Sporichthya brevicatena: one gene and its partner. The protein of the gene in region 2 interacts with the protein of the main gene of each other region in a pairwise test. Links are inferred from orthologs where the notes say so. Each region holds a gene or a part of one and is shown on either strand. Other genes may lie near its edges.

Region 1 (15,516 bases), on a different replicon or contig from region 2:
GCCGGCTTGTCCCACTCCCCCGTCGGGATCTCGATGTCGAAGGACGTGTCGGTGGCGTCGCCGTCGTCGTCGAACGCGCCGAACAGCGAGTCCTGGCCGATGGCCTCGTTGCGCTTGATGTCGATGATCGCGTCGATCGCGCGCTCGTGCGCGTGGATCAGGCCACGGCGGGTGTGCCCGAGCGAGTCGAACGCGCCGCCCTTGATCAGCGACTCCACGGTCTTCTTGTTGCAGACCTGCGCCGGCACCTTGCGCAGGAAGTCGGCGAAGTCGGTGAACGCGCCCTGCTCGGTCCGCGCCTCGACGATCCCGGTCACGACGTTCGCGCCGACGTTGCGGATCGCGGTCAGGCCGAAGCGGATGTCCTCGCCGCGCGGGGTGAAGTTCGCGTCCGAGGCGTTGACGTCCGGCGGCAGCACCTTGATGCCCATGCGCCGGCACTCGTTGAGGTACAGGGCCGACTTGTCCTTGTCGTCCTTGACCGAGGTGAGCAGCGCCGCCATGTACTCCTGCGGGTAGTTCGCCTTGAGGTAGGCGGTCCAGTAGGAGACGAGGCCGTAGCCGGCGGTGTGGGCCTTGTTGAACGCGTAGTCCGAGAACGGGACGAGGATGTCCCAGAGGGTCTTGATCGCCGCCTCGGAGTACCCGTTCTTCTTCATCCCTTCCGAGAACGGGATGTACTCCTTGTCGAGGATCTCCTTCTTCTTCTTGCCCATCGCGCGACGGAGCAGGTCGGCGGCGCCGAGCGAGTAGCCCGCGAGCTTCTGCGCGATCGCCATGACCTGCTCCTGGTAGACGATCAACCCGTAGGTGTCGCCCAGGATGTCGGCCAGCGGCTCTTCGAGCTCGGGGTGGATCGGCACCACCGGCTTGCGGCCGTTCTTGCGGTCCGCGTAGTCGTTGTGCGCGTTCGCGCCCATCGGACCCGGCCGGTACAGCGCGAGGACGGCGGAGATGTCCTCGAAGTTGTCGGGGACCATCGAGCGCAGCAGCGCACGCATCGGCCCGCCGTCGAGCTGGAAGACGCCGAGGGTGTCGCCCCGGGCCAGCAGCTCGTACGCCTTACGGTCCGTCAGTTCGAGTTCCTCGAGGACGATCTTCTCGCCCCGGTTGGACTCGATGTTGATCAGGCAGTCGTCGAGGACCGTGAGGTTGCGCAACCCCAGGAAGTCCATCTTCAGCAGCCCGAGCGACTCGCAGGCGCCCATGTCGAACTGCGTGATGATCGCGCCGTCCTGCTCGCGGCGCTGGATCGGGATGACGTCGAGCAGCGGCTCGCTCGAGAGGATGACGCCCGCGGCGTGCACGCCCCACTGCCGCTTCAGGCCCTCGAGACCCTTGGCCGTGTCGACGACCTTCTTCACGTCCGGGTCGGACTCGTAGAGCGCCCGGAACTCGCCGGCCTCGGCGTAGCGCTTGTGGTCGGGGTCGAAGATCCCGGACAGCGGGATGTCCTTGCCCATGACGGCCGGCGGCATCGCCTTGGTGATGCGGTCGCCCATCGCGAACGGGTAGCCGAGGACGCGGGAGGCGTCCTTGATCGCCGCCTTCGCCTTGATGGTGCCGTAGGTGATGATCTGCGCGACCCGCTCCTCGCCGTACTTCTCGGTGGCGTAGCGGATCATGTCGGCGCGACGACGTTCGTCGAAGTCCATGTCGATGTCGGGCATCGACACACGCTCGGGGTTGAGGAACCGCTCGAAGATCAGGCCGTGCGCGAGCGGGTCGAGCTCGGTGATGCCCAGCGCGTAGGCGATCAGCGCACCGGCCGCGGACCCACGACCGGGACCGACGCGGATCCCGTTCTCCTTCGCGTACCGCACGAGGTCGGCGGTGACGAGGAAGTAGCCGGGGAACCCCATCTTGATGATCATGTCGACCTCGTAGGCCGCCTGATCCCGGTGCGTCTGGGGCACGTTGCCGTGGAAGCGCTCGTTCAGGCCGCGGTCGACCTCCTTGCGCAGCCAGGTCTCCTCGGTCTCCCCCTCGGGCACCGGGAATCGCGGCATGAGGTTGCGCGCGGAGAACGACATCTGGCAGCGCTCGGCGATGAGCAGCGTGTTGTCGCAGGCCTCCCGCAGGCCGTAGCGGCCCTGCCAGAGCTCGCGCATCTCGGCCGGGCTCTTGAGGTAGAAGTCGGTCGCGTCGAACTTGAAGCGGTTCGGGTCCGCGAGGGTCTTGCCGGACTGCACGCAGAGCAGCACCTCGTGCGCGGACGCGTCCTCGGCCGCGGCGTAGTGCAGGTCGTTGGTCGCGACCAGCGGCAGGTTGAGGTCCTTGGCCAGGCGCATCAGCCCGTCGTGCGCGCGCTTCTCGATGCCGATGCCGTGGTCCATCAGCTCGCAGAAGAAGTTCTCCTTGCCGAAGATGTCCTGGAACTCTCCGGCCGACGCGCGCGCCTTCTCGTAGTCGCCGATGCGCAGCCAGGTCTGGATCTCGCCCGACGGACAGCCCGTCGTCGCGATCAGGCCCTTGCCGTAGCGGTGCAGCAGCTCGCGGTCCGCGCGGGGCTTGTAGAAGAAGCCTTCGAGGCTCGCCAGCGACGAGATGCGGAACAGGTTGTGCATCGAGTCGTTGTCGGTCGCCAGCAGCGTCATGTGCGTGTACGAGCCGGAACCGGAGACGTCGTCCTCGCCGCCGTCCGCCCACCGCACGCGGGTGCGGTCGGAGCGGTGGGTGCCCGGCGCGAGGTACGCCTCCATGCCGACGATCGGCTTGATGCCGGCCTCGTTCGCCTTCTTCACGAAGTCGTACGCGCCGAACACGTTGCCGTGGTCGGTCATCGCGAGGGCCGGCATGCCCATCTCGTTGCAGCCGCGGAAGAGGTCGTCCAGGCGCGCCGCGCCGTCGAGCATCGAGTACTCGGTGTGGACGTGCAGGTGGACGAACGAGTCGTTCATGCCTGCCGAACTCACCGCTGCGCCTCCCCGGAATCGGGCCTCACTCTAAGGCGCCCCACTGACAACTCGAGCGCCCGTCTCAGTGTGTGGTCAGCCCTCCGAGACAACCTGCAGGGCGCGCGCAAGGTCGTCCGGATAGTCGCTGGAAAACTCGACCCAATCGCCGGAATCCGGGTGCTCGAACCCCAGCGACACCGCGTGCAACCACTGTCGCTCCAGACCCAGGCGCTCGGCCAGGGTCGGGTCCGCGCCGTAGGTCAGGTCGCCCGCGCACGGATGCCGCAGCGCCGACATGTGCACCCGGATCTGGTGGGTGCGGCCGGTCTCGAGCTTGATCGTCAGCAGGCTCGCGGCGCGGAACGCCTCGAGCGTGTCGTAGTGCGTGACGCTCGCCTTGCCGCCGGCGTCCTCGGCGATCACGGCCCACTTCCAGTCGTGCACCGGGTGCCGCCCGATCGGCGCGTCCACGGTGCCGCGCGACGGGTCGGGATGACCCTGCACGAGCGCGTGGTAGATCTTCTCGACCGTCCGCTCCTTGAACGCGCGCTTGAGCAGCGTGTACGCCCGCTCGGACTTCGCGACGACCATCAACCCGCTGGTGCCGACGTCGAGCCGGTGGACGACACCGGCTCGCTCGGCCGCGCCCGAGGTCGAGATCCGGAAGCCGGCGGCGGCCAGGCCCCCGATGACGGTCGGGCCGGTCCAGCCCGGGCTCGGGTGCGCCGCCACGCCCACCGGCTTGTCGACGACGACCAGATGCTCGTCGTCGTGGACGACCTTCATGCCGGGCACCGGCTCGGCCACGATCTCCACGCCGGCCGGCTCGACGGCCGGGAGCTCGACCTCCAGCCACGCCCCGGCGACGAGGCGGTCGCTCTTGCCCGCGGCCGCGCCGTCCATCCGGACGCACCCCGCGGCCGCGAGTTCGGCCACGCGGGTCCGGGAGAGCCCGAACAACCGGGCGAGCCCGGCGTCCACCCGCTCCCCCGCGAGCCCGTCGGGCACCGGCAGCGCACGCAGGTCGGAACTCACGCCGCTCAGTGTGGTCTATCGCCCAGGCCGGTCTTCGACCCGGTGGCGGCGACGGACCGGCGCGCTCAGTACCGGCGACAGCGACGGCCGTCGAGCGGGACGTTGCGGCACGCCAGCGCCACCATCAGGCCGCCGGCGACGCAGATCGAGAGGTCCGCGACGTTGAAGATCGGCCAGCCGGGGATCTCGACGAAGTCGACGACGTGCCCGGACAGGAACCCCGGCGACCGTGCGAGCCGGTCCGTGAGGTTGCCCAACGCGCCGCCGAGCAGCAGCCCCAGGGTGAGGGCCCACGGGCGGCTGCCGAGCCGCCGGGAACTGGTCAGCACCGCCCCGACGACGCAGACGGTGATGACCGTGAACACCGCGGTGACGTCGACCCCGACCCCGAACGCGGCGCCCGGGTTGCGGATCAGCCGCAGCGAGACGCCGGTGCCGCCGATCTCCACCGGGTCGTCCTCGGTGAGGAACGCGACGATCGCGATCTTCGTGGCGAGGTCGACCAGGTAGACCGCCGCGGCGACCCCGCCGAAGAGCGCGAGCCGGCTGCGTCGGATCGCGGCGGGTGGGAGGTAGACCGGGGCCGCGTGCCGGGCCCGGGTCGGCGCCGCCGGTTCGGTGACTCTCGGTGACGGCGCCAGCAGGTCCCGGACCGGGCCGGGATCAAGCGCCGTCTCGGACATCGCAGCAGAGTCTCACGCGGACCACCCGGCCCGAAATGTCCCAATTCTCACGTTTCGGTAAGGCGACGCTAAGCCCGCCGAAGACTCCGCGTGGGCCCACCCGGGCCGTTCATGATCACGAAGAGCGACGAATCGGTGATCAGTACCGGCGCTCGGCCCGCTGCTTGCAGGCGACGCAGAGCGTGGCCCGCGGGAACGCCTGGAGCCGGGCCTTCCCGATCGGGTCGCCGCACGACTCGCACTGGCCGTAGGTGCCGTCCTCGAGGCGCGCGAGCGCCCGCTCGTCCTGCTGGAGCATGTCGAGGGCGTTGTTGACCAGCGACATCTCCTGCTCGCGCTCGAGCGTCTTGGTGCCGGCATCCGCCTGGTCTTCCCCGGAGCCGTCGCCGTAGTCGCGCAGCAGCGCCTCCCGGTCGGCCTGGGCGACCGCGATCTCGGCCCGGAGCCGGTCGACGTCCTTGCCGAGCTCGGCCCGGACCTCCTTGAGCTCCTCGTTCGTCCAGGCCGTCTCCCCCTCCCGGACCGCGAGCTTGCCGGTCGGCTTCGCGGCCGGCTTCGCGGCCGGAGCCGTGGCGGGAGCCTTTGCCGCGGTCTTGGTCGGGGCCTTCGCCGGCACCGGGGCCGGCGCCTCCGGGGCGGGTTTCGCGGCGGGAGCGGCCACCTGCCGGGCGATCGCGGCGGCCTTGCGCGCGGGAGCCGTCGCCCGCCGCGCGAGCGTCGCCGCCCGGGCCAACGTCCCGGTCTTCTTCGCGGGTGCTGCCTTCTTCGCGGGTGCTGCCTTCTTCGCCGCCGGGGCCTTCTTCGCGGGCGCCGTCTTCTTCGCCGCCGGGGCGTTCTTGGCCGGGGCCTTCTTGGCCGGCGCGGACTTCTTCACCGCCGCCGGCTTGGCGGGCGCAGCCTTTTCCGCCGGCGCGGTCTTTTTCGCCGGGGCCTTCTTCACCGCCGCCTTCTTCACCCCCGCCTTCTTGGCGGGCGCGGCTTTTCTCGCCGGCGCGGATTTCGTGGCGACGGCCTTCTTCGCGACCGGGCTCGCCTTTTTCGCCGAAGCCTTCTTCGCGGCCGCCTTCGTGGCCGGGGCCGCTTTTGTGGCCGCGGCCTTCTTCACCGGGGCGGCCTTCTTGACCGCGGCCTTCTTCGCCGGGGCGGCCTTCTTCACCGGGGCGGACTGCTTCGCCGGCGCAGCCTTCCTCGCGGCCGGGGCCTTCTTCGCCGGGGCGGCCTTCTTCACCGGGGCGGACTGCTTCGCCGGCGCAGCCTTCCTCGCGGCCGGGGCCTTCTTCGCCGGCGCGGCTCGCTTCGCCGAGGCCGCCTTCGTTGCCGGCCCTCCGCTCCTCACCATTGCGGACCCTTCTCGTCCGTCACCAGGCCGTGAACACGATCCGTAGCCAGACGATCACCGACCGTTGGCTGACGGTTCGTCACGGTGCGGGGCCCACCGTACCCACCCGACACGCCGGAAGTCCGAACCCCTGCTCCGAAGATCAGGGCGCGTCGCGCAGGCGCTCCAGGGCGGCGGTGAGGACCTGCTCGTCCCCCTCGACGGCGACCACCTTGTCGCGGCTCGTCGCGCCTCTGACCAGGCGAATCTCGCGCCGCGGGACCCCGAGCGCCTTGGCCAGAGCCGTCAGCGCGGCCTCGGTCGCCCGGCCGTCCACGGCCCGCTCGCTGACCTTCACCACTAGCGCGCCGGCGTGCGTCCCCCCGACGCCGGCCCGGGAGGACCCCGGCCGGACGCGGATCGCCACCCGTAGCTCGGTCACGCCCGGCAGTCTGCCCCGCCCGCCCGCGGCGTCCGCGGGTAGGCTGAGCGCCCTGCACGAGGCGTCGATGGGGACAGCGCCGCCCGTACGCAGCCGATGAGCGATCCGGGGACGGTGCGAGCCCGGACGGTGTGCGCGGGCGTGAGATCACCCCGGAGTTGCCGGAAGAAACGGCGTTCCTGTCCGCGGAGCGCCGCGTAGACCCGGTGGTGCAGGTCCACGAGAGGGTCGCGCTCGTCTCCTTCGGGAGGCAGCCGCGGCCAAGGAGGGTGGTACCGCGGGTCCCCGGCGTCCGGGGGTGCTCGTCCCTCCGGCGTCGCTTCGTCAACGTCCGGAGGAAGTTCCCGGTGAGCCAGTACCGCGCCGTGCCGCCCCAGGTGGACCTGCCCGCCCTCGAACGCGAGGTCCTCGCGTTCTGGACCGACGCCAAGGTCTTCGAGCGCACCATCGACGCCACGGCCGACGGCCCGCTGTGGGTCTTCTACGAAGGCCCGCCGACGGCCAACGGCATGCCCGGCACCCACCACGTCGAGGCGCGCGTCTTCAAGGACGTCTTCCCGCGCTTCAAGACGATGAAGGGCTACCACGTCCCCCGCAAGGCGGGCTGGGACTGCCACGGCCTGCCGGTCGAGCTCGCGGTCGAGAAGGAACTCGGGTTCTCCGGCAAGGGCGACATCGAGGCCTACGGGGTCGCGGAGTTCAACGCGCGCTGCCGCGAGTCCGTGCACCGCCACGTCGACGCCTTCGCGCAGATGACCGAGCGCATGGGCTACTGGGTGGACCTGTCCTCGGCGTACTGGACGATGGACCGCGCCTACGTCGAGAGCGTCTGGTGGAGCCTGGCGAAGATCTTCGACGACGGCCGGCTGGTCCAGGATCACCGCGTCGCGCCGTACTGCCCGCGCTGCGGCACCGGTCTGTCCGACCACGAGCTGGCCCAGGGCTACGAGACGGTCGTCGACCCGTCGGTCTACGTGCGTTTCCCGTTGACCAGCGGTCCGCACGCCGGGGCCGCCGACCTCCTGGTCTGGACGACGACTCCCTGGACGCTGGTCTCCAACACGGCGGTCGCCGCCCGGGCGGACGTCACCTACGTGCTCGCGCAGCCGGCCGACGGGAGCACGCCCGTCGTCGTCGCGGAACCGCTCGTGGCGTACGCGCTCGGCGAGGGCGCGCAGGTGCTCGCGTCCTTCCCCGGCGCCGAGATGGAGCGCTGGCACTACGCGCGCCCGTTCGAGTTGATCGCGTTCCCCGACGGCGCGGACACCCACTTCGTCGTGCTCGACGACTACGTCACCACCGAGGACGGCACCGGTCTGGTCCACCAGGCCCCGGCCTTCGGTGCCGACGACCTTCGGGTCTGCAAGGCCTACGGGCTGCCGGTGGTCAACCCGATCACCTCGGACGGGCACTTCGCCCACGACGTCCCACTCGTCGGCGGGCAGTTCTTCAAGAAGGCCGACGAGGCCCTGGTGGCGGACCTGCAGAGCCGCGGCGTGCTGTTCAAGCACGTCGCGTACGAGCACGCGTACCCGCACTGCTGGCGCTGCCACACGGCGCTCATCTACTACGCGCAGCCGTCCTGGTACATCCGCACGACCGAGGTGAAGGACGAACTACTCCGCGAGAACGAGCGGACGACCTGGTACCCCGACACCATCAAGCACGGCCGCTACGGCGACTGGCTGAACAACAACATCGACTGGGCCCTGTCCCGCAACCGCTACTGGGGCACGCCGCTGCCGATCTGGCGGTGCGAGGAGGGCCACCTGCGCGCCGTCGCGTCGATGGCGCAGCTCGGCGAGCTCGCCGGTCGCGACCTGTCGGACGTCGACCCGCACCGCCCGTACATCGACGACGTCACCTTCGCCTGCGAGACCTGTGGCCACCAGGCCCGCCGCGTCCCCGAGGTGATCGACGCCTGGTACGACTCGGGCTCGATGCCGTTCGCCCAGTGGGGCTACCCGCATCAGGGCGTCGCGGAGTTCGAGAAGGCCTACCCGGCGCAGTTCATCTGCGAGGCGATCGACCAGACCCGCGGCTGGTTCTACACGCTGATGGCGGTCGGGACGCTGGTCTTCGACCGGTCCTCGTACGAGAACGTCCTCTGCCTCGGGCACATCCTCGCCGAGGACGGCCGCAAGATGTCCAAGCACCTCGGCAACATCCTCGAGCCGATGCCCTTGATGGACCAGCACGGCGCCGACGCCCTGCGCTGGTTCATGGCCTGCTCGGGCTCGCCCTGGTCGGCCCGGCGCGTGGGCCACAACGTCCTGCAGGAGATCGTCCGCAAGTCGCTGCTGACGTACTGGAACACCGTCGCCTTCCAGTCGCTCTACGCCCGCACCGCGGGCTTCGAGCCGGGCGTGACCGCCGCTCCCCCGGTCGCCGAGCGGCCGGCGCTGGACCGGTGGGCGATCTCCGAGGCCCACCGCCTCGCGCAGGGCGTCGACGCGGCGTTGGAGGACTTCGACACCCAGAAGGCCGGGCGGCTGCTCGCGGCCTACGTCGACGACCTGTCGAACTGGTACGTGCGCCGCAACCGCCGCCGGTTCTGGGCGGGCGACCCGGCCGCGCTCGCGACCCTGCACGAGTGCCTGTACGTCGTCACGCTGCTGATGGCCCCGATCACCCCGTTCATCACCGAGCGGGTCTGGCAGGACCTGTTCCGGCCGACCAGCCCGGAGCTGCCGGACTCGGTGCATCTCGCGGCGTGGCCGGCGGTCGACGGCGCGCTGATCGACGACGACCTCGCGGCCCAGGTGGCCCTCGCACGGCGCCTGGTCGAGCTGGGGCGCGCGGCGCGGGCCGACAGCGGGGTGAAGACCCGTCAGCCGCTCTCGCGGGCCCTCGTGGGCGCGCACGGCTGGTCCACGCTCTCCGAGGATCTCCGCACGCAGATCGCCGAGGAGCTGAACGTCACCCGGTTGGAGTCGCTCGCGGAGGCCGGCGGCGACCTCGTCGACTACTCGGCGAAGGCCAACTTCCGCGCGCTCGGCAAGCGCTTCGGCAAGGGCACCCAGCCGGTCGCGGCCGCGATCGCGGCGGCGGACCCGGTGGCGCTGGCGGCCGAGCTGCGCGCCGGCCGCCCGGCGACGATCGTCGTCGACGGGCAGGAGATCACCGTCGACGCGGACGAGGTCGTCATCACCGAGACGCCCCGCGAGGGCTGGTCGGTGGCTCGCGAGGGCGAGACCGTCGCCCTCGACCTGACGATCACGCCGGAGCTCCGCCGGGCCGGTCTGGCCCGCGAGGCCGTCCGCGTCATCCAGGAGGCCCGCAAGACCTCCGGCCTGGAGGTCGCCGACCGGATCACCCTGGAGTGGCACGCGGCCGGTGAGGAGGCCGTCGCGGCGCTCCGCGAGCACGCGGACCTGGTCGCCGGCGAGGTCCTCGCGACCTCCGTCGCCGAGCTGGCCGAGGCCCCGTCCGGTGACGGGGTCACCAGCACCGACGCCGAGCTCGGCATGACCTTCCGGATCACCAAGGCCTGACCCGCATCGCCACGGCCTGGCCCCGCGGGATGACGTCCCGCACGGGGTGCCTGTCAGCCCTCGTGCGGGCTGACACCCCCCTGCTCAGGGATGACGTCCCGCACGGGGTGCCTGTCAGCCCTCGTGCGGGCTGACACCCCGGGCGCCCGGGACGTCATCCCGCAGTGGGAGCGGGGCCGCAGAGCTGCTGCAGACGCGAAGGAGCCCGGCCTCGTCGGGCCGGGCTCCTTCGACGTCGACTAGCGAGGTCGTACGGGGGTGATCAGCCCTCGTCCTCGTCGATCAGGAAGCCGCGCATCGGCTGACGCGGCGTCGTCGCCGCGGGCCGAGCGGCCGCCGACCGCGGACCGTTCGAGAGGTTCTCGCCCTCGGCGCTGTTCTCCAGCTGCCGGAGCTGCCCCTCGAGGAAGCTCTTGAGGCGGCTGCGGTACTCACGCTCGAACTGACGGAGCTGGTCGAGCTGGGTCTCCAGCGCGGTGCGCTGGGTCTCCAGGACACCGATGATCGAGCGGTGCTTGTCCTGGGCGTCCCGCTCGAGGGCGTCGGCCTTGGAGCGCGCCTCGCGCTCGATGGCCTCCGCGCGCTGCCGCGCGTCGCCAACGATCTTGTTCGCCTCCGTGCGGGCCTCGGCGATGGCCTGGTCAGCGGTCTGCTGAGCCAGCGCCAGCACGCGGGCCGCGCTGTCGGACGAGCTCGCCTCGACCGCGGCCGGCGCCGGGGGCGCGGGAGCGGGCTTGGGGGGCTCGGGCGCGGGAGGCGGCTCCGGCGCCTTGACGACGGGCTGGGGCGCGGTCGTGGAAGCAGCCGGTGCCGCCGACGCGGCCCGGGTGGCGGCGGCGAGCTTGGCTCGCAGCTCGTCGTTCTCCCGGATCAAGCGCCGAAGCTCGGTCTCGACCTCGTCGAGGAAGGCGTCAACCTCATCCTCGTCGTAGCCCTCGCGCAGACGGACGGTCGTGAACTGCTTGTTCCGCACGTCCTCGGGGGTCAGCGGCATCCTGTCACCTCAGAGTGATCGTCGACGTTCGGGATAGACCGTACCGCGTCACGCTTGCTGCACGAGTGACAGCCCGATGGTGACGATGACAAATAACACAAGGAAGGATAGGTCAAGTGACACCCCTCCCAAACGTAATGGCGGAATGAACCGCCTCAAGAACTTGAGCGGCGGATCGGTCACGGAGTAAATCACTTCGAGCACGACCACCACGGCACCCTTCGGCTCGTACGACCTGGCGAAGAGGAAGACGTACTCCATCACCAGGCGTGCGACCAGCAGGATGAGAAAAGCAAACAGGACGAAGTACACGACCTGCGCCACTGGACTCACCGCAGGTCACCGCCCCTTCGAAGATTCTTACGCAGAGTAACGAGGGCGACCTTATCGGACGCCACTCAGCTCTGGTTGAAGAAGCCACCCGAAGCGATGCGGGCCTTGTCCTCGGCACTCACATCGACGTTCGCGGGCGAGAGCAGAAACACTTTCTGCGTCACCCGTTCGATGGCTCCGTGGCATCCGAACACGAGTCCCGCGGCGAAGTCCACGAGCCGCTTCGCGTCCGTGTCGTCCATCTCCGTGAGATTCATGATGACCGGAACGCCTTGACGAAACTCCTCGCCGATCTGGCGGGCCTCGTTGTAGGTCCGGGGGTGCAGCGTGATGATGCGGTACGGGTCCGCGACGACCGGCGACGGTGCCGGAGTCGGCGCGGCGGCAGGGGCCGGGATCCGGCGCTGCGGAACCCGCACATCCGTGCGCGCGACCGGCTCCATCGGCTGTCGCGTTGCCGGCTGCGGGCGCTCGTAGCGGCGCTCCTCCTCGACGTGGTCGTCGTAGTAGTCGTCGCGCTCGTCGTCCTCGACCAGCCCGAGATAGACGCCCATCTTGCGCATCGCGCCGGCCATTGAAGCCTGCCTTCCGGAGTGCGTCTGCACAGCCACTAGAGAAGCAATTCCCCTTACTCAAAGAGGTTAGGGGCGCAAGGGCCGGTTACCGAGCAACCCGGACCCGACACGCACATGTGTCGCGCCTGCACCTACCGCCACTTCCAGATCGCCACTCATCCCCGCGGAGATCCAGCGGGCCTCGGGATGGGCGCCGCGCAGGTCCGCCGCGACCGCGGCGAGACGGTCGAATGCCGGTCCGGGCGGAGCCCCGAGTGGCGCCACCGCCATCACCCCGCGCAGGCGCAGACCGGGGGCGGCGGCCACCGCGTCGGCGAGGGCCACCACCTCGGCCGGGGCGGCGCCGCCGCGGCCGCCCGGCGCACCCTCCTTCGGGCCCGCCTGCGGACCCTCGGCGGCGGGCGAGAGGTCCACCTGGATCAGGGCGTCGAGTTCGCGCCCGGCCTCGGTCGCCGCCGTCGACAGGGCCCGGACCAGACGCAGCCGGTCGACCGAATGCACCACATCGGCGTAACGAGCCACCGACCGCGCCTTGTTCGTCTGCACCTGGCCGACGAAGTGCCAGCGCAGGTCGGTCACCCCGGCGGCGGACAGGGCCGCGGCCTTCTCGGCGGCCTCGCCGTCGCGGTTCTCCCCCAGGTCGCGGACGCCGAGCGCCGCGAGGTGTTCGACGTCGGAGGCCGGCCAGGTCTTCGTGACCGCGATCAACGTCACGTCCGCCGGGTCCCGGCCGGCGGCCCCGCACGCCGCGGCGATCCGCTCCCGGACCGCGGCGAGGTTGGCGGCCAGCTCCTCCCGACGCCCCATCAGGAGTCCTCGGACTCCCGCCAGATCAGTCCGGCGAAGCGACCGGTCACGCCGTCGCGGCGGTAGGAGAAGAAGTCGGGGTCGTCGTTGGTGCAGCCGCCGGTGAGGCCGACGTCGTGGACGCCGAGGGCCGCGAACTGCTCGGCCAGCCCCGGCCGCAGGTCGAGCGACGGCGTACCCGCCCGCGTCCGGCCGGTCCCCGCGACTGCGCCGGGCGCCGCGGCCGCCACCTCCCGCTGCATCGACTCCGGCACCTCATAGCAGCAGCCGTTGATCGAGGGCCCGAGCTGGACGCGGACCCGGCCGGGCTGGGCGCCGAGGTCCTGCATGGCGGCGAGGGCCCGCGCGACGACTCCCAGCTCGACCCCCTTGCGCCCGGCGTGCGCCGCGGCGACCACCCCGGCGTACGGGTCGGCCATCAGGACCGGCACGCAGTCGGCCACCAGCACGACCAACGCGAGCGCGGGGGTCGTGGTCACCAGGGCGTCGGCGACCGGCGGAACGGGCGTCGGCCCCGCCACGACCGCGACGTCGTTGCCGTGCACCTGCTCCATGAAGACGAGGCGCTCCGGGGGCAGGCCGACGGCCGCGGCGACCAGAGCGCGGTTGGCCGCGACGGTGCGGGCGTCGTCCCCGACGTGCGTCGCGAGGTTGAGCTCCGCGTAGGGCGGGATCGACTGGCCCCCGGCCCGGGTGGTGAACACACCGCGCACCCCGGGCGGCCACGACGGCATCAGCAACGGGATCACGTGACCAGTGTCCTTCTCTTCTCCACGTCCCTCACCCCGGACACCCGAGAGCGCACCCCTGCAGCCGCTTGCGCGGGTGTCGCCTGCAGGGATGCGCTCCGGGTTTCGGTCCTTCTCGGGCCGCCGGGGGGTTGGCCCGAGAATCCGTGGCCTACTTCATGAAGTCCGGGACGTCGAGGTCGTCGAGCGAGTCGCCCGCGGGCCGCGCGACCGGGGCCGGCACCGGGGCACCGCCCTGGCGCGGGACCTCGCCGAGGGTGCCGATGCGCTCCGGCTCGGCCTCGGCGGGGCTCTCCTCGGACGTCGCCGCAGGGGCGGCGCCCTCGGCGGGCGCGGTCTCCGGACGCTTGGTGGGCTCGCGGTACTTCTGCGGCTCACCGCCGTCGAAGCCGGCCGCGATGACGGTGACGCGGGCCTCGTCGCCGAGGGCGTCGTCGATGACCGCACCGAAGATGATGTTCGCCTCGGGGTGCGCGGCCTCCGCGACGAGCTGGGCGGCGTGGTTGATCTCGAACAGGCCGAGGTCGCTGCCACCGGAGATCGAGAGCAGGACGCCGCGGGCGCCGTCGATCGACGCCTCCAGCAGCGGCGAGGAGATCGCCGCCTCGGCGGCCGCGATCGCGCGGTCCTCGCCGCGGGCCGAGCCGATGCCCATGAGGGCGGACCCGGCGCCGCTCATGACCGACTTCACGTCGGCGAAGTCGAGGTTGATCAGACCCGGCGTCGTGATCAGGTCGGTGATGCCCTGGACACCGGAGAGCAGGACCTGGTCGGCCGACTTGAACGCGTCGAGCACCGAGACCTGGCGGTCGCTGATCGAGAGCAGCCGGTCGTTCGGGATGACGATGAGGGTGTCGACCTCTTCGCGCAGCCGCGAGATGCCGTCCTCGGCCTGCGTGCTGCGGCGGCGGCCCTCGAAGTTGAACGGGCGGGTGACCACACCGATCGTCAGAGCGCCGAGCGAACGCGCGATGTTCGCGACGACCGGGGCACCACCGGTGCCGGTGCCGCCACCTTCGCCGGCGGTCACGAAGACCATGTCGGCGCCGCGGAGCACCTCCTCGATCTCGTCGCGGTGGTCCTCGGCGGCCTTGCGCCCGACCTCGGGGTTCGCGCCGGCGCCGAGGCCCCGGGTGAGCTCGCGACCGACGTCGAGCTTGACGTCGGCGTCGCTCATCAACAGGGCCTGAGCGTCGGTGTTGATCGCGATGAACTCGACGCCCTTGAGGCCGACCTCGATCATGCGGTTGATGGCGTTGACGCCACCGCCCCCGATGCCGACCACCTTGATCACTGCGAGGTAGTTCTGCGGAGCTGCCACGGTCGGTGCCTCTCGCGTCGGAAATTTCTGATCGTGCGCTGGGTGGTGCTGGGTGGTGCTGATGTCTCGGTCCGCAGGCCCTCCCTCAACCCTCCACCTCAACTAGAGGTTTAGAGTTATGTCAACCTGCGATGGACATGAAGGTAGGGCGGGCGCACATCCGCACCTAGGACATCCGTGGCGTGTCGCGTCGCTTAAAACTGACGCTGCATCAGAACTGGTGACGGCCGTCACCCACCCGTCCCCGGGCCGCGCGGGTCAGCGCTTGACGGTGGGGGCCTCGGGGACGCTGACGTCGTAGCGCTTCGCGCCGCGGGTGGACTTCTCCCGCCACAGGACGTCGAGCACGCGGACCTTGAACTCGGTCTGGTCGGGAGCGCCCCAGACGATCTCCCGGCCGCCGTCGAGGCTGACGGTGAGGTCCGCCGTCGTGTCGGCCTGCACGGACTCGACCTTCTCGCGGATGGTCTCCGGGAGCGCGGCGACGACGGCCTGGATCGCCTTCAGGTCCGCGGGCGTCAGCGCCGAGTTCGAGCTCTTCACCAGCAGGAACCGCTTCGCCGCGTCCCCGGCCGGCGCGAACGCCACGCCCTCGGCGTCGACCAGCCGCCGGCCCTCGGGGGTGTCGAGCACCGCCACCGGCGTGCGCTCGGTCACCGAGATCTTCACCGTGCTGGGGAACTTGCGGGAGACGTCGACGTCCGCGACCTGCGGGAGCGTCCGTACGCGCGCCGCGATCGCCGCCGTGTCGAGCCGGGCCAGCGGCTCCCCCTCCGGCACCTGCGCCACACGTTCGACCTGTCCGACGCTGAGGCGCTTGACCCCGGCGATCTGGACCGACCGGACCGCGAGCACGTCCGAGAAGAGC
Region 2 (15,578 bases):
GAGTAGCAACCGCCGCTGCGCGGCGGCCGGAAGCCCGCGGAAACCCTGAGGAGTCCGCGGAATTCGACAGCCGCCGCGCGCGTTGGGCTGACCCCCCAGGGGGTGCGCCCCCAGACGAACACACCACTTCGAAGGAACGGACGGCACACGAGATGGCCGACTTCACCGCGGCGGACGTCAAGAAGCTCCGCGACCTGACCGGCGCCGGGATGATGGACTGCAAGAAGGCGCTGGAGGAGACCGGTGGCGACTTCGACGCCGCCGTCGACCTGCTCCGTACCAAGGGTGCCGCCAAGGCCGCGAAGCGCAGCGCCGAGCGCAGCGCGAACTCGGGTCTCATCGCGGCCTCGGGCAACGCCCTGGTCGAGCTGAACTCCGAGACCGACTTCGTCGCCAAGAACGAGCAGTTCCAAGAGCTCGCGCAGGAGATCGCCGACTTCGTCGACTCCAGCAAGATCACCGACCGCGACGAGCTCCTCGCGGCCGCCCTGCCGAACGGCAAGACGGTCCGTGAGTCGATCGACGCGGCCAGCGCGGTCATCGGCGAGAAGCTCGACCTGGGTCAGGTCGCCCGGTACGACGGCGACGTCGCGATCTACCTGCACCGCAAGAGCGCGGACCTGCCCCCGGCCGTCGGCGTGCTCGTCTCCTACGAGGGTGCCTCGCAGGACGCGGCCCGTGGCGCGGCGATGCAGATCGCCGCGATGAAGCCGCAGTACCTGACGCGGGACGACGTCCCGGCCGAGGTCGTCGAGCACGAGCGCCGCATCGCCGAGGCCACCGCGCGTGAGGAGGGCAAGCCGGAGGCGGCGCTGCCCAAGATCACCGAGGGTCGCGTCACCGGCTTCTTCAAGGACGTCGTCCTGCTCGAGCAGGCGTCGGTCCAGGACAGCAAGAAGACCGTGAAGGCCGTCCTCGACGAGGCCGGCGTGACCGTCAAGGCGTTCGCGCGCCTGTCGGTCGGCGGGGCCTGACGGCTCCCGCTCACCGCGGCACGACGAGAAGAGTTCGACACCGGCGAAGGGAAGCACCCGCGTGGATCAGGATCCTGGTAGCGCGGGTGCTTTCCGCCGCGTCATGCTCAAGCTCTCCGGCGAGGTGCTCGCCGGCGAGAAGGGCATCGGCGTCGACCCGCTCGTGGTACGCCTGATTGCTCGTCAGATCGCTGAGGCGGCCCGGTCCGGGGTCCAGATCGCCGTCGTGGTCGGCGGCGGGAACTACTTCCGCGGCAAGGAACTCTCCCTCGCCGGGATGGACCGCAGTCGGGCCGACTACATGGGCATGCTCGGCACGATCATGAACTGCCTCGCCCTGCAGGACTTCATCGAGAAGCAGGGCGTCGAGACGCGGGTCCAGACCGCGATCACGATGGGGCAGGTCGCGGAGCCCTACATCCCGCGGCGCGCGGTGCGGCACATGGAGAAGGGCCGCATCGTCATCTTCGGCGGCGGGCTCGGCGCGCCGTTCTTCTCCACCGACACCACGGCCGCGCAGCGCGCGCTCGAGGTGGGCGCCCAAGCGGTCCTGATGGGCAAGCAGGGCGTCGACGGCGTCTACGACGCCGACCCCAAGTTCCACCCCGAGGCGGTCCGGTTCGACCACCTCACCTACTCGGAGTTCCTCACCCGAGGGCTGAAGGTCGCCGACGCCACTGCGATCGCGCTCTGCCGCGACAACTCGCTGCCGATCGTCGTCTTCGACCTGCTGGCTGAGGGCAACATCGGCCGAGCGGTCCGGGGTGAGAAGATCGGCACCCTCATCGGCGGCGAGATCTGATCGGCCCCCGCTGCAGAACGGGATAGGAGCACGCACATGATCGACGACACCCTGCTCGAGGCCGAGGAGAAGATGGAGAAGGCCGTCGAGGTCGCCAAGGAGGACTTCGCGGCGATCCGCACCGGCCGTGCCAACCCGGCGATGTTCTCCAAGATCATGGTCGACTACTACGGCGCCCTCACCCCGGTGAACCAGCTCGCCTCCTTCACCACGCCCGAGGCGCGCATGGTCATCGTGAGCCCGTACGACAAGGGCTCGCTGGCCGCCATCGAGAAGGCGATCCGCGACTCCGACCTCGGCGTGAACCCGAGCAACGACGGCTCGATCATCCGCGTCGTCCTGCCGCAGCTCACCGAGGAGCGGCGCAAGGAGTACATCAAGGTCGCCAAGGGCAAGGCCGAGGACGCGCGCATCTCGATCCGCAACATCCGTCGCCACGCGATGGAGGCGCTGCACAAGATGCAGAAGGACGGCGACGCCGGCGAGGACGACGTCCGTCGCGCGGAGAAGCACCTCGAGGACGTCACCCACAAGTACGTCGGCACCGTCGACGAGCTGCTCAAACACAAGGAAGCGGAGCTCCTCGAGGTCTGAGGACTTCCGGTGACCGCGGCGACCGAGGAGCCGAAGAAGAGCCGGGCCGGGCGCAACCTGCCCGCTGCCATCGGCGTGGGCGTCGGCATGGGCTCGATCGCCACGGCGTCGCTGATCTTCGAGCCGGCGATCTTCGTCGGCGTCGTGGCCGTCGCGATCCTCATCGCGCTCTGGGAGTTCGGCAACGCCCTCGCCACCACGGGGGTCAAGATCCCGGTCGTGCCGCTCGGCATCGGCACGGTCGCGATGCTCGCGGCTGCCTACGAGGCCGGGACCGAGTCGCTCATGGTCGGGCTGCTGCTGACCGTGCTCGGGGTCATCGGCTGGCGGATCGCGGAGGGGCCTGACGGCTTCGTCCGCGACGTCACCGCCGGTGTCTTCACCAGCGTCTACCTGCCGTTCCTCGCCGGCTTCGCGATCCTCATGGTCGCGGCACCGAACGACGGGGCCGAGCGGGTGGCGACGTTCATCCTCGTCGTGGTCTGCAACGACGTCGGTGGCTACGCCGCCGGGGTGCTGTTCGGCAAACACCCGATGGCGCCGCGCATCTCCCCGAAGAAGTCGTGGGAGGGCATGGCGGGCTCGCTGATCGGCTGCGCCGCCGGCGGCGCGATCTGCATGGCGACGCTGATGGACGACGCCGCCTGGAAGGGCGCCCTGCTCGGCCTCGCCCTGGCCGTCGCCGCGACGGTCGGGGACCTGGGGGAGTCGGTGCTCAAGCGCGACATCGGCGTCAAGGACATGGGGACGCTGCTCCCCGGCCACGGCGGCATCATGGACCGCCTCGACTCGCTCCTGATCGCCGCCCCGATCTGCTGGCTGCTGCTCTCGTTCTTCGTCGACCCGACGCCGTAGCGCCGTCGAAAAAGGGTGACACCCCTTACTCACGAGTAAGGGGTGTCACCCTTTTTTCGCACAGGTCAGGCGTCGAGAAGTTCGCGGAGCTCGGCGGCCTCGGCGCGGTACTTCGCCTGCTGCTCGGGGTGCAGGACCCGCAGGTTGAACAGGACCTGCTCGGCGGCGGCGTCGCTGCAGTCGAGCAGGGTGCGGACCTGCGTCCGCAGGTCCGGGGCACCGGCACGGACGAGGGCGAGGACGGCGTCGGTCTGGTCGCCGAGGGCGATCAGCGCCTCGAAGATCTCCGCCCGCAGGGCGAGCGCCTCCCGCTCCTCGGCGGTGCGAGGAGCCGGCGTGCCCGTCATCAGCCCAGACCCGGGGCGGGGAACTGCGCGGTGAGGTCGAGGACCTCCTTGCGCACCCGCTCGATGGTCTGCTCGTCGCCCTTCTTCGCGGCCTCGACGACCTCGTCGAACCAGCCCGCGATGGCGTCCATCTCCGCCGGGCCCATGCCGCGGGAGGTGACGGCCGGGGTGCCGATCCGGACACCCGAGGGGTCGAACGGCTTGCGGGTGTCGAAGGGGACGCTGTTGTAGTTCGTCTCCAGGCCCGCGCGGTCGAGCGCCTGCGCCGCCGGCTTGCCGGCGATGTCCTTGTTGGTGAGGTCGATCAGCACCAGGTGGTTGTCCGTGCCGCCCGAGACGAGGTCGAAGCCGCGGGACGCGAGACCCTCGGCCAGCGCCTTCGCGTTGGTGACGACCTGCGCCGCGTAGGCCTTGAACTCGTCGGTCGAGGCTTCCTTCAGCGCGACCGCGATGCCCGCGGTGGTGTGGTTGTGCGGGCCGCCCTGCAGACCGGGGAAGACGGCCTTGTCGAGCGCCTTCGCGTGCTCCTCGGTGCTCATCAGCATCGCGCCACGCGGACCGCGCAGGGTCTTGTGCGTCGTGGTCGAGATGACGTCGGCGTACCCGACCGGCGAGGGGTGGGCGCCACCGGCGACGAGGCCGGCGATGTGCGCGATGTCGGCGGCGAGGACGGCGCCGATCTCCTTCGCGATCTCCGCGAACGCGGGGAAGTCGATGGTGCGCGGGACCGCGGTGCCGCCGCAGAAGATCAGCTTCGGCCGTTCGGCGAGCGCGAGGTCGCGCACCTGGTCCATGTCGATGCGGCCGGTGTCCTGCCGGACGCCGTACCGCACGGCGGTGAACCAGGCGCCGGTCGCGGAGACCGACCAGCCGTGGGTGAGGTGGCCGCCGCTCGGCAGACCGAGGCCCATGACCTTCTCGCCCGGTGAGAGGAACGCCATGTAGATGGCGAGATTCGCGGGGGAGCCGGAGTACGGCTGGACGTTCGCGTGCTCGACGCCGAAGACGGCCTTGGCGCGCTCGATCGCGAGCGTCTCGATCTGGTCGATGACCTGCTGGCCCTCGTAGTACCGCTTGCCGGCGTAGCCCTCGGAGTACTTGTTGGTCAGGACCGTCCCGGTGGCCTCGAGCACGGCCTTCGAGACGTAGTTCTCGGACGGGATCAGCTTGATGGTGTCCGCCTGGCGCCGTTCCTCCGCCGCGATGAGCTCGGCGATCTGGGGGTCGGCAACCGACAGCGCGGGGTCGTTGGCCACGGGTCCTCCTGTGCCGTTCGGCACACCTCGGTGGTCACGGAGCCCAGGCGCACGGCCCCGTACTGCAAGCTCCCCGGCGGTGAACTCCGCCTGTGAACGCGCCAGTCGCAGGTCCCAAACTACCGCCTGGAGCCGACGCCTCCCGGATCGGCTGCGAGAATGGGGTCAATGCCTGCCCCCGGTGAGCTCACCCTCGTCGCCCCGCGCCGCGCGAAGCCGCCGCGGCACCTGGCCGACCTCGCACCCGGCGAGCGCAAGGCCGCCGTCGAGGAGCTCGGGCACAAGGGCTTCCGGGCCAAGCAGCTCGCGACGCACTACTTCACCCACCACAACGCGGACCCGGACACCTGGACCGACGTCCCCGCGAAGGACCGCGAGGCCCTCGCGAACGCGCTGTTCCCGCCGCTGCTCACCCCCGTCCGGGACATCACCTGCGACGAGGGCACCACGCGCAAGACCCTGTGGCGGCTGTTCGACGGCGCGCTGGTCGAGAGCGTCCTCATGCGGTACCCCGACCGGGTGACGGTCTGCGTCTCGTCCCAGGCCGGCTGCGGCATGAATTGCCCGTTCTGCGCGACGGGCCAGGGCGGACTGACCCGGAACATGTCGACGGCCGAGATCGTCGACCAGGTCGTGGCGGCGGCACGGGCCCTCGACCGCGGCGAGGTGGCGGGCGGGCCCGGCCGTGTCTCCAACGTGGTGTTCATGGGCATGGGGGAGCCGCTCGCGAACTACAACGCCACCTCCGCCGCCGTCGCACGGCTGATCGACCCCACGCCGGACGGGCTCGGCCTGTCGCGGCGCTCGGTGACGGTCTCGACGGTGGGGCTGGTGCCGGGCATCGCGAAGCTGGCGGACTCCGGGCTCGGCGTGACGCTCGCGCTCTCGCTGCACGCCCCGGACGACGAGTTGCGCGACACGCTGGTGCCGATCAACACGCGGTACCCGGTCGCGGAGGTCGTGGGCACCGCGCATGACTACTTCGTGCGGACGGGACGCCGGGTCTCGATCGAGTACGCGCTGATCCGCGACATCAACGACCAGGCCTGGCGGGCGGACGAGCTCGCCCGGGTGCTCGCCTTCGCGGGGCCCGGCGCGTGGGCGCACGTGAACCTCATCCCGCTCAACCCGACGCCGGGCTCGAAGTGGACGGCCTCGCGGCCCAAGGACGAGCGGACCTTCGTCCGCCGGCTGGAGGCCGCGGGCGTGCCGGTCACGGTGCGGGACACTCGGGGCCGGGAGATCGACGGGGCCTGCGGCCAGCTGGCCGCGGCCGACCTGGAGGCGATCGACGAGGAGGCGGGGGCGTGAAGACGCCGAGCGAACTGATCGGCAAGCACTACACCGACTACTTCGGCCGTGGGCACTCGATCTTCGAGATGGACCCGCCGGCCGAGGCCACCGACCGCGTGCCCGGGCTGCGGATGCTGGAGGTGACGGCGGGCAAGCGCGTCGACGTCGTCAGCTACTTCACCCTCGGCTGCTGGGAGGCCGTGCAGAGCCTCGGCATCGGGTGCGAGTTCGTCCTGTCCGCCCGGGAGCCGAGCGAGGCGCACCTGAAGTCCCTCGCCGCCGCGGCGATCGCGCACTGCGGCACCCCGGACAGCCGGCTCGACCGTGGCTCGGTCGTCCAGCTCGACGGGCCGTGGCTGCCCGGGTCGGAGTGCGACCGGCTGCTCGTGACCCTGCCCTACCCGTACGGTCCCGAGCTCGAGTACTGCCGCTGGAAGTTCCGCGGGCAGAACTGCACCGCGCGCGTGCTGTGGCTGATGCCCATCACCGCGGCCGAGGCTGCGATGGTGGCGCTCGACGGGGTCGAGGCTCTCGAAGCCCGATTTGAGGAGGTTGGCGTCAATTTCGCCGACCCCGCTCGGTCCTCCGCCGTCTGAACCAGCGGAATGATTGCGTAAAGCGCCGCGTCGCGGCGCGGCGCCTCCTCCGACACTGCGGGGATGCGGAGCAGTCGGCCCACGAAGCAGCACCGCCTCGAGCGCGGGGCGAAGCAGGCGCGGGCGGCTGCACCTGACCGGTCGTCAGAGAAGTTCGCCCTCCACCTCTTGCGCCGGACGACGTTCGGCATCACGCCGGACCTGCGCGCCGACGTCGCGGACGCCGGCGGCGCGCTGGCGTGGCTCGAGCAGCAGTTCGACCCCGAGTCGATCGACGACGGGACCTGTTCCGGGGCGCTCGCTGCCTGGCCGTTCGCGACGACCGACCCGCAGGTCAACCACGCCACCATGGGCGCCGGCAACGCGACGTCGATGGAGGATCTGGTCCGGGCGACGCTCGCCCGGCAGATCTGGTCACGGCGTCAGTTGTTCGAGGTGATGGTCGACTTCTGGTCGAACCACCTCAACATCACGTGTCCGAGCGGGACGGTCTGGGCCACCAAGGCCTGGGACGACATCCACGTCGTCCGGGCGAACGCGCTCGGCCGGTTCGAGGACATGCTGCAGGCGTCGGTCACCTCGCCGGCGATGCTGCTGTACCTGAACAACGCGCAGTCCCGTGGCGACGCCGTGAACGAGAACTACGCCCGCGAACTGCTCGAGCTGCACACGGTCGGCCTGGGCGCGGGCTATCAGCATCGCGACATCGTGAACGCGGCCCGTGCCCTGAGCGGTCTGTCGGTGTGGGACCGCAGCGACAAGGCCGCCGCGCTCTCGCTGGGCACCTTCCGCTACCGGGCGGAGTGGCACTACGTCGGCCCGGTCTCGGTCCTCGGCTGGTCGCACCCGAACGGTGACGCCGCCGGCGGAGTCGAGGTCGCGCGGTCCCTGATCGCGTACCTCGCCCGCCACCCGTCCACGGCGGAGCGGATCGCCCGCAAGCTCGCCGTGCGCTTCGTCCGCGACCACCCGTCCGCGGCGCTGGTGCGCCGTCTGGCCCGGGTGTACCTGGACTCGGACACCGAGATCGTGCCCGTGCTGCGTGCCCTGTTCACGTCCGACGAGTTCGCGAACGCCGTGGGGGCGAAGGTCCGCCGGCCCGCGGAGGTCGTGATCGCCGGCTGGCGGGCGCTCGGCGCGCAGCCGATTCCGGGGTGGCTGAACCGCAACAACGCCGTCGCGCAGCTGCGCTGGACGCTGTCGGAGATGGGGAACGCCCCGCTGGGTTGGCCCCTGCCCGACGGCTACCCGGACGTCGCGGCGGCCTGGAAGGGCGCCGGTCTGACGTTGACGGCGTGGAACGCGCACCTGACCGCGGCGACCCATCGCCTCAACAACGGCGTGCTGTGGCCCGACCTGGCGACGCACCTGCTCGACGGGGCGGTGCCGACGAGCTGGGACGGTCTGGTCGACACTCTGACGGCCCGTCTGCTGCCCGGGCAGCGGGTGAGCCCGGCGCACCGCGCGGCCTTCCTGGCGTTCCTCGCGGACGCCGCCGGCGCCGCGGACCCCGGCGCGTTGCGCCCGCAGGACCTCAAGGCGCTGCTGCCGGTCCTCGTCGCGCTCGTGCTCGACAGCCCGTACTGGAGCGTGCGATGACCGAGCCCACGGACGAGTGCCAGGAGTGCACGAGCGCCCGGTCGGTGAGCCGGCGCCGCTTCCTGCAGGCCATCGGCGTGACCGGAGCCGCCGTCGCCGCGCCGTCGATGTTCTCGGCGCAGGCGGCCTTCGCGGCCGGCCCGCACCGCGGCCCCGTGCTGGTCGTGATCTCGCTGCGCGGCGGGATGGACGGGCTCTCGCTCGTCCCGCCGGTCGGCGACCCGAACTACGCCAAGCTGCGACCGTCGATCGCCGTGCCGCAGCGCACCGCGATCCCGACGGATGACCCGCGGTTCGGCCTGCACCCCGCGCTCGCGCCGCTGCGTCCGCTCTGGGACTCGAAGCGGCTCTCCTTCGTCCACGCCGTCGCGTCCGCGGACACCTCCCGCAGCCACTTCAACGCCACCGCCGAGCTCGAGCGGTCGGCCCCGGGCACGAACGTGCACTCGGGGTGGCTGGACCGCGTGCTGCGCGTCAACGGGCGCAACGCCACGTTCGAAGCGGTCGCTCTCGGGACCGGCGGTCGGCCCGGTCACCTCGTCGGCGAGAGCGACGTCCTGACGATGCGTTCGCTGTCGAGCTTCACCCTCGCCGGCCCGGACACCCTCTGCCCGGCCATGGCCAAGGCGCTGCGGGCACTGCACAGCGACCCGAAGGCGCCGCAGACCTCCAGCGCTGTCGCGACGCTGACGGCGCTCGACACCGTCGGCACCATCAACGCCCAGCGCGCCAAGGCGGGTGCCCCCGCGACCGCCTACCCGGCGAACAGCGCCCTGGGTGCGGCGCTCGCCGACGCCGCCGCCCTGATCCGCGCCGACGTCGGCCTCGCGGCGCTGGCGGTCGAGATCGGCGGCTGGGACATGCACATCGCGCTCGGCAACGCCGGTGAGGGCCAGTTCGCCGCCCTGGCCGGGCAGGTCGCCGCCGCGATCGCCGCGTTCGCCGCGGACCTGGGCAAGGACTTCGACCGCGTCAACGTCGTGACGATGAGCGAGTTCGGTCGCCGGGCCGGCCAGAACGGCAGCGGCGGCGTCGACCACGGGCACGGCAACGCGATGCTGCTCGCCGGCGGCGGGCTCGTCGGCGGCAAGGTCCACGGCCGCTGGCCGGGCCTCGCCAAGGACGACCTCGATCAGGGCGACCTCGCCGCGACCACCGACTACCGCGACGTGCTCGCCGAGTTTCTCGTCCGGCGCGCCGGCCTCGGCCAGAACGCGGTGTCGGTGGTCTTCCCGAACTACAAGCCCCGCCCGGTCGGCGCCTTCCGTCGCCCGACCGCCTGAACCGACCGTTCGGTCGTGACGAAAGGGTGTCACCCTTTCTTCACATCAGTCCTCGGCGTAGAGGGCCTCGATCACGTCGGCGTACTTCTCCGCGATCGGCTTGCGGCGGAGCTTCATCGTCGGGGTGAGTTCGTCGCCGCCGGGGAGCCAGTCGACGTCGAGCAGGTGCCACTTCTTGATCTGCTCGACGCGGGAGAGCTTCTCGTTCGCGGACGCGACCGCGGCGCCGACGATCTGCTGCACCTGGGGGTCGGCGGCGACGGTCCGCGCCGAGGAGTCGGGCAGCCCCGCCTGCTTCGCGTAGGCCGCGGCGGCGTCGGGGTCGAGGACGAGCAGCGCGACGTTGTAGCGCCGGCCGTCGCCGATGCAGACCGCCTGCCCGATCAGGGCGTGGGACGCCTTGAGCCGCTGCTCGATGTTCGCCGGCGACATGTTCTTGCCGGCCGCGTTGATGATCAGTTCCTTCTTGCGGTCGACGATGCGGATGAATCCGTCCTCGACGACGCCGACGTCGCCGGTGTGGAGCCACCCGTCCGCGTCGATCGCCTCGGCGGTGCGCTCGGGGTCGTTGCGGTACCCCTTCATCAGCAGCGGCCCGCGGACGAGGATCTCGCCGTCGTCGGCGAGGGCCATCTCGGAGCCCGGGATCGGCTGGCCGACCGTGCCGGGGCGGATGTCGTCGGCCGGGACGCAGGTCATGCAGCACGAGGTCTCGGACATGCCGTAGACCTCCTGGACCGGCAGCCCGAGGTCGCCGAAGTACTTCAGCGTCTCGACCGCGATCGGGGCGGCACCGACGATCGACCACTGAACCTGGTCGAGGCCGATCTTCGCCCGCGCCCCGGCGCGGACCTCCTCGGGCAGCGCGGCCGGGTCCGTCAGACCGCCGGCCTGCAGCGCGGCCATGATCTTCTCGTAGACGCGCGGCACGCCGCCCCAGAACGTCGGGCGGGCGCTGACCAGCGCCGGGATCAGCTGGGTCTGGTCCGCCACCGTCGTGACGGTGGCCCCGAAGGTCGCCGAGCAGTGGTAGTGGTGGCTCCACCGGTCGGCGATGTGCGCCGACGGCAGGTAGGACACGATCGACCCGCCGACCGGCGTCGGGGCCATCGCCGACATGCCGCGGATCTGGGCCATCATGCCGGCGTGCGTGAGCTGGACGCCCTTGGGCGGACCGGTGGTCCCTGAGGTGTAGATCAGCGTCAGCACGTCGTCCGGCTGCACGGCACGCCAGGCGGCGTCGAAGTCGAAGTCGTCCGAACCGCCGGCGATCAGCTCGTCGAGGGTGGAGGTGCTCGCGTCCCCGCCGTCGATGCAGACGACGTGCGCGACCGCGGTCCCCGCCTTGCGGACGGTCTCCAGGAAGGCCTGCTCGCACACCACGACGCGGTTGCCGGCGTTGGAGAACAGGTACTCGACCTGTTCCGGCGACGAGGTGTTGTAGATCGAGAACGGCACCGCGCCCAGGTGCAGCGCGGCCATGTCGACGAGATTCATCTCGGGCCGGTTGCGCATCATCAGCGCGACGGTGTCCCCGTGCCCGACCCCGAGGGCGGCGAGGCCGGCGGCGATCCGGCGCACCCGGTCGGCGTACTCGGCGAAGGTCAGGCTGATCGAGTCGTCGGGGGTACGGAGGGCGACGCGGTCGGCCTGCTCGGCCGCGGTCAGCTGAAACGCCTCGCAGATCGTCGCGGCGTGCAACGCGGGCACGCCCTCCTGAATGGGACGGTCGCTGCTGGGGATGAGCTGAACCATGCCGTTCTCCATCGTCAGGGTCGTCATGCCGGGACTTCGGGGCAGCCAACCAGGTCGCACCGGGTTTGTCAGGCCCTCCAACGGTTGGGGCGGGGCTGGCCGTTCCCGCGAGTGGAAGACAGGATGAGCCCATGGGTGCCTACGCCGACGCGTTCCGCCGCAGTATCGAAGACCCGACCGGCTTCTGGGCCGAGGCCGCACAGGCCGTGGACTGGACCCGGGCGCCGACGACGGTGCTCGACGACAGTCGGGCCCCGTTCGTGCGCTGGTTCCCTGACGGAGAGCTGAACACCTGTCACAACGCGTTGGACCGGCACGTGGACGGCGGTCGGGGCGATCAGACCGCGCTGATCTACGACAGCCCGATGACCGGCCGTCAGGCGCGCTTCACCTACGCCGAGTTGCGTGACCAGGTCGCCCGCTTCGGCGGGGTGCTTCGCAGCCTCGGCGTGGAGAAGGGCGACCGGGTCGTCATCTACATGCCGATGGTCCCCGAGGCCGTGGTCGCGATGCTCGCCTGCGCGCGGATCGGGGCGGTCCACTCGGTGGTGTTCGGCGGCTTCGCCCCGCGTGAGCTCGCGGCCCGGATCGACGACGCCCAGCCCAAGGTCGTCGTCGCCGCCTCCTGCGGGCTGGAGCCGACGCGTGTCGTCGAGTACAAGCCCATGATCGCCGCGGCGATCGAGATCGCCGACCACAAGCCGGACAGGTGCGTCGTCCTCCAGCGGGAGCAGGCGCGGGCCGAGATGGGCCCGGACGACGTCGACTGGACCGAGGCGATGGCCTCCGCCGAGCCGGTCGAGTGCGTCCCGGTCGGTGCGAACGACCCGCTCTACATCCTCTACACGTCCGGGACGACCGGGAAGCCGAAGGGCATCGTCCGCGACAACGGCGGTCACGCCGTCGCGCTGCTGTGGTCGATCCGCAACGTCTTCGGCCTCGAGCCGGGCGAGGTGTGGTGGACCGCGTCCGACGTCGGCTGGGTCGTCGGCCACTCCTACATCGTCTACGCCCCGCTGCTGCTCGGCGCGACGACGATCCTCTACGAGGGCAAGCCGGTGGGCACCCCGGACGCGGGCGCGTTCTGGCGGGTCATCGCCGAGCACGGCGCGGTCACGCTGTTCACCGCGCCGACGGTCTTCCGCGCGATCAAGAAGGAGGACCCGGACGCGAAGCTGCTGGAGCAGTACGACATCTCCAAGCTGCGTGCGCTGTTCCTCGCGGGGGAGCGGCTCGACCCCGACACCTACCACTGGGCGACGGAGAAGTCCGGCGTCCCGGTGATCGACCACTGGTGGCAGACCGAGACCGGCTGGCCGATCTGCGCCAACCTCCGCGGCCTGGAGCCGATGCCGATCAAGGCGGGATCGCCGTCGGTGCCGGTGCCCGGCTGGGACGTCCAGGTCCTCGATCCCGAGGGCAACCGGGTCGGCCCGAACACCGAGGGCGCCATCTGCATCAAGCTCCCGCTGCCGCCGGGTGCGCTGCCGACGCTGTGGAACGACGACGACCGCTTCGTCGCGAGCTACCTGTCGGCCTACGACGGCTACTACCTCTCCGGCGACGGCGGGTACGTCGACGAGGACGGCTACCTCTACGTGCTCGGGCGGACGGACGACGTCATCAACGTCGCCGGGCACCGGCTCTCGACCGGCTCGATGGAGGCCGTGCTCGCCGCCCACCCGGCCGTGGCCGAGTGTGCGGTGATCGGCGTCCACGACTCGCTCAAGGGCCAGGTCCCGCGCGGGTTCGTCGTGCTCAAGGCCGGCGTGGACGTCGACCCCGAGGCGCTCTCCGCCGAACTGGTCGCCGCGGTGCGCAACGAGATCGGCGCGGTCGCGGCGTTCAAGCGCGCCGACATCGTCCCGGCGCTGCCGAAGACCCGGTCCGGGAAGATCCTGCGCCGCACCATGCGCGGGATCGCCGACGGCCGTGACGAGCCGGTGCCCTCGACGATCGAGGACGCGAGCGTGCTCGACAAGCTCCGTCCGATCCTGACCAAGGAGTCGTGACCGGACAGCCCTGAGCGCCAGTCAGGCGACGAGGCGGTCCCCGACGAGCAGGACGATCGGGACGTCGCCGCAGCGCTGCAGGGTCAGGCCCTGCTGGCGGCTGGTCGCCTCGCCGCCGGCGACGAACCCGGCGAGGTCGAGCCGGCGGACCAGCGAGCCGGTGACGAGCCGCGCGGTGTTGGACACGATCACCCGGCCCTGGGTGTTGACCAGCGCGGCGGCGCTCGGGAGCGACCGCAGCGGGGGGAGCACCAGCGACTCGTAGCGGTTGACGAAGACGTCCGCGCCGGCGACGCCGACGAACGTGCCATTGACGAAGATCGGTTCGGTGAAGGTGAGCGCGTACTCGTCGCTGCACACGTAGTCGACGTAGGGGCCGGTGACGTGGCGGCGGCCGGTCGCGGCGGGTACCGCGAACCAGGGGAGGGGCACGTAGTCGTAGAAGCGGTCCCGGCTCGGGTCGAGCTCGACGACCAGGCGCGACGCGCTGCCGTTCCGGCCCTGCTGCCACCACTGCAGCCAGCGCGGGGCGTCGCTCAGGGTGTTCGGGGCGGAGATGAAACCCGCGCCGGGAATGATGCCGTCGACCTCGCCGAGCATGCCGATCGCGATGGCGTCGATGGCGGCCAGGTCCGCGACCCCGACCCGACGACCCTCGTGGTGCGCCTCGGCGAAGAGGCTCTCGGTGGTGCGGCGCAGATTCGAGACCAGGTCGAACACAGCTTCGGCGGCCGTCGCGACGTGCTGGCCCACCGACTCGGAGCTCTCGATCATCTGGTGCAGCGCCACGGCAGCCCCCGTGATTGCCCGGTTGGGGCGCCCAACGTACTACGCCCCTATTTCGATCAGGTCAGCAAATTCAGTCGCAGTTCGGTCACTCTTTCCGCCGCCGCGCGCACGTGCGCCTCGACCAGGTCGCGAGCTGACGCCCCGTCGCCGTCGGCGATGGCGGCGAGAATCTCGCGGTGCTGGGCGGCCGCGCGCCGTTGCACGGCCTCGCCCTCGAAGGGCGCCCAGAGCAGGGCCCCGAGCTCGCTCTGCAGCGCGAGCTCCTCGCGCGCCAGGCGGGCGGACTGAGCCGCCGCCGCGATCTCGAGGTGGAAGTAGCCCTCCGCGCGCCGGCGCGCGCCGGGGTCGGTCGCGGCCGCCAGCTGGTCGGCCGCGCGTTCCAACCGCTCGATGTCCTCAGCTGAGGCACGCTCAGCTGCGAGCCGGCCCGCGGTGCCGCCGACGGCCGCGTAGTGGTCGAACAGGTCGCGCAGCTCGATCAACGAGATCCGCGCAAGCCGTTCGCGCAGTTCGGCCGCGGTCGGGTCGGCCGGTGCCTTGACGAAACTGCCGCCGCCCCGTCCCCGACGCGTCTCGACCAGGCCGCGCTCGCGCAGCACGGTGAGGGCCTCGCGCACGGTGACGGTGGAGACCGCGAGCTGGGCCGCGAGGTCGGCCTCGCTCGGCAGCTGCTCCTCGTCGGCGAGCAGGCCGAGCACGATGGCGTCGGCCAGGCGGCCGGCGACGAGCTCGGTCCGGCTGAGGGTGTCCAGCGGCGCGAACACAGCGGCCCGGGCGTCCGGTGCCCACCGATGCATCGCGTCCGCCCCATCGGGAGAAAGGTCCATCAATCGTTGACCTTAAACATCTGAACTCATAGGTTATCTCTCATTCCGGCCGGTCCGCACAAGAGTCTCGACCACCAGGGAGCGCCTATGACCTCGGGTCTGACCTCGCACCTGTCGGACGTGTGGTTCTCCGTGACGGACCTCGAGGTGGTCTCCGGCTCCGGCGCTGTGGTGACCACCCGGGACGGCACGCAGTACCTCGACTTCTCCAGCGGCATCGCCGTCACCAGCACCGGCCACTGCCACCCGAAGGTGGTCGCGGCCATCGCCGAGCAGGCGGGGCGGTTTCTCCACGCCCAGGCGAACGTCTACCGCCACAACCTGTTGAATCCCTTGGCGGACCGGCTGGCCGAGATCACCCCGGACCCGATCGAGGTCTTCTTCCTCGCCAACTCCGGCGCCGAGGCGACCGAGGGCGGGGTGAAGCTGGCCCGGCAGGCGACCGGGCGCCAGAACGTCATCGTCTTCGAGGGCAGCTTCCACGGCCGCTCGATGCTGGCGATGGCGATGACCACCTCCAAGGCCGGCTACCGGGCGGGCTACCAGCCGCTGCCCGCCGGCATCTTCGTCGCGCCGTTCCCGACGGCCCTCAAGTT

What was found.
Region 1: the proteins of rlmN (region 2) and ftsZ interact in binary tests that used the Escherichia coli proteins (3 or more experiments, as listed by UniProt). The link is inferred for Sporichthya brevicatena from one-to-one orthologs.

The regions. Positions count from the first base shown.
Region 1 is NZ_BAAAHE010000015.1:108,893-124,408, forward strand. The notes cover bases 12,564-15,351. They hold ftsZ (cell division protein FtsZ), read right to left. Parts: upstream 14,649-15,351; coding sequence 13,479-14,648; downstream 12,564-13,478. Other genes in these bases: ABD401_RS10570 (YggS family pyridoxal phosphate-dependent enzyme), read right to left, coding at 12,564-12,578; pgeF (peptidoglycan editing factor PgeF), read right to left, coding at 12,578-13,312; ABD401_RS10585 (cell division protein FtsQ/DivIB), read right to left, coding at 14,907-15,351. Also shown: dnaE (DNA polymerase III subunit alpha), read right to left, coding at 1-2,900; ABD401_RS10525 (RluA family pseudouridine synthase), read right to left, coding at 2,991-3,932; ABD401_RS10530 (signal peptidase II), read right to left, coding at 3,998-4,615; ABD401_RS10535 (TraR/DksA family transcriptional regulator), read right to left, coding at 4,755-5,489; ABD401_RS10540 (hypothetical protein), read left to right, coding at 5,467-6,000; ABD401_RS10545 (DUF167 domain-containing protein), read right to left, coding at 6,097-6,375; ileS (isoleucine--tRNA ligase), read left to right, coding at 6,723-9,869; ABD401_RS10555 (DivIVA domain-containing protein), read right to left, coding at 10,132-10,863; ABD401_RS10560 (YggT family protein), read right to left, coding at 10,912-11,196; ABD401_RS10565 (cell division protein SepF), read right to left, coding at 11,262-11,771; more of ABD401_RS10570, read right to left, coding at 11,838-12,563; more of ABD401_RS10585, read right to left, coding at 15,352-15,516. UniProt on the Escherichia coli protein: Essential cell division protein that forms a contractile ring structure (Z ring) at the future cell division site. The regulation of the ring assembly controls the timing and the location of cell division.
Region 2 is NZ_BAAAHE010000044.1:22,508-38,085, reverse strand. Bases 4,218-7,067 are described here. They hold rlmN (dual-specificity RNA methyltransferase RlmN), read left to right. Parts: upstream 4,218-4,996; coding sequence 4,997-6,139; downstream 6,140-7,067. Other genes in these bases: ABD401_RS20085 (DUF1800 domain-containing protein), read left to right, coding at 6,781-7,067; ABD401_RS20090 (suppressor of fused domain protein), read left to right, coding at 6,136-6,717; ABD401_RS20100 (serine hydroxymethyltransferase), read right to left, coding at 4,218-4,828. Outside these bases: rpsB (30S ribosomal protein S2), read left to right, coding at 1-6; tsf (translation elongation factor Ts), read left to right, coding at 153-974; pyrH (UMP kinase), read left to right, coding at 1,078-1,776; frr (ribosome recycling factor), read left to right, coding at 1,813-2,370; ABD401_RS20110 (phosphatidate cytidylyltransferase), read left to right, coding at 2,380-3,225; ABD401_RS20105 (hypothetical protein), read right to left, coding at 3,291-3,572; more of ABD401_RS20100, read right to left, coding at 3,572-4,217; more of ABD401_RS20085, read left to right, coding at 7,068-8,316; ABD401_RS20080 (DUF1501 domain-containing protein), read left to right, coding at 8,313-9,599; ABD401_RS20075 (AMP-dependent synthetase/ligase), read right to left, coding at 9,645-11,354; ABD401_RS20070 (propionyl-CoA synthetase), read left to right, coding at 11,486-13,366; ABD401_RS20065 (cache domain-containing protein), read right to left, coding at 13,388-14,155; ABD401_RS20060 (FadR/GntR family transcriptional regulator), read right to left, coding at 14,212-14,952; ABD401_RS20055 (aspartate aminotransferase family protein), read left to right, coding at 15,070-15,578.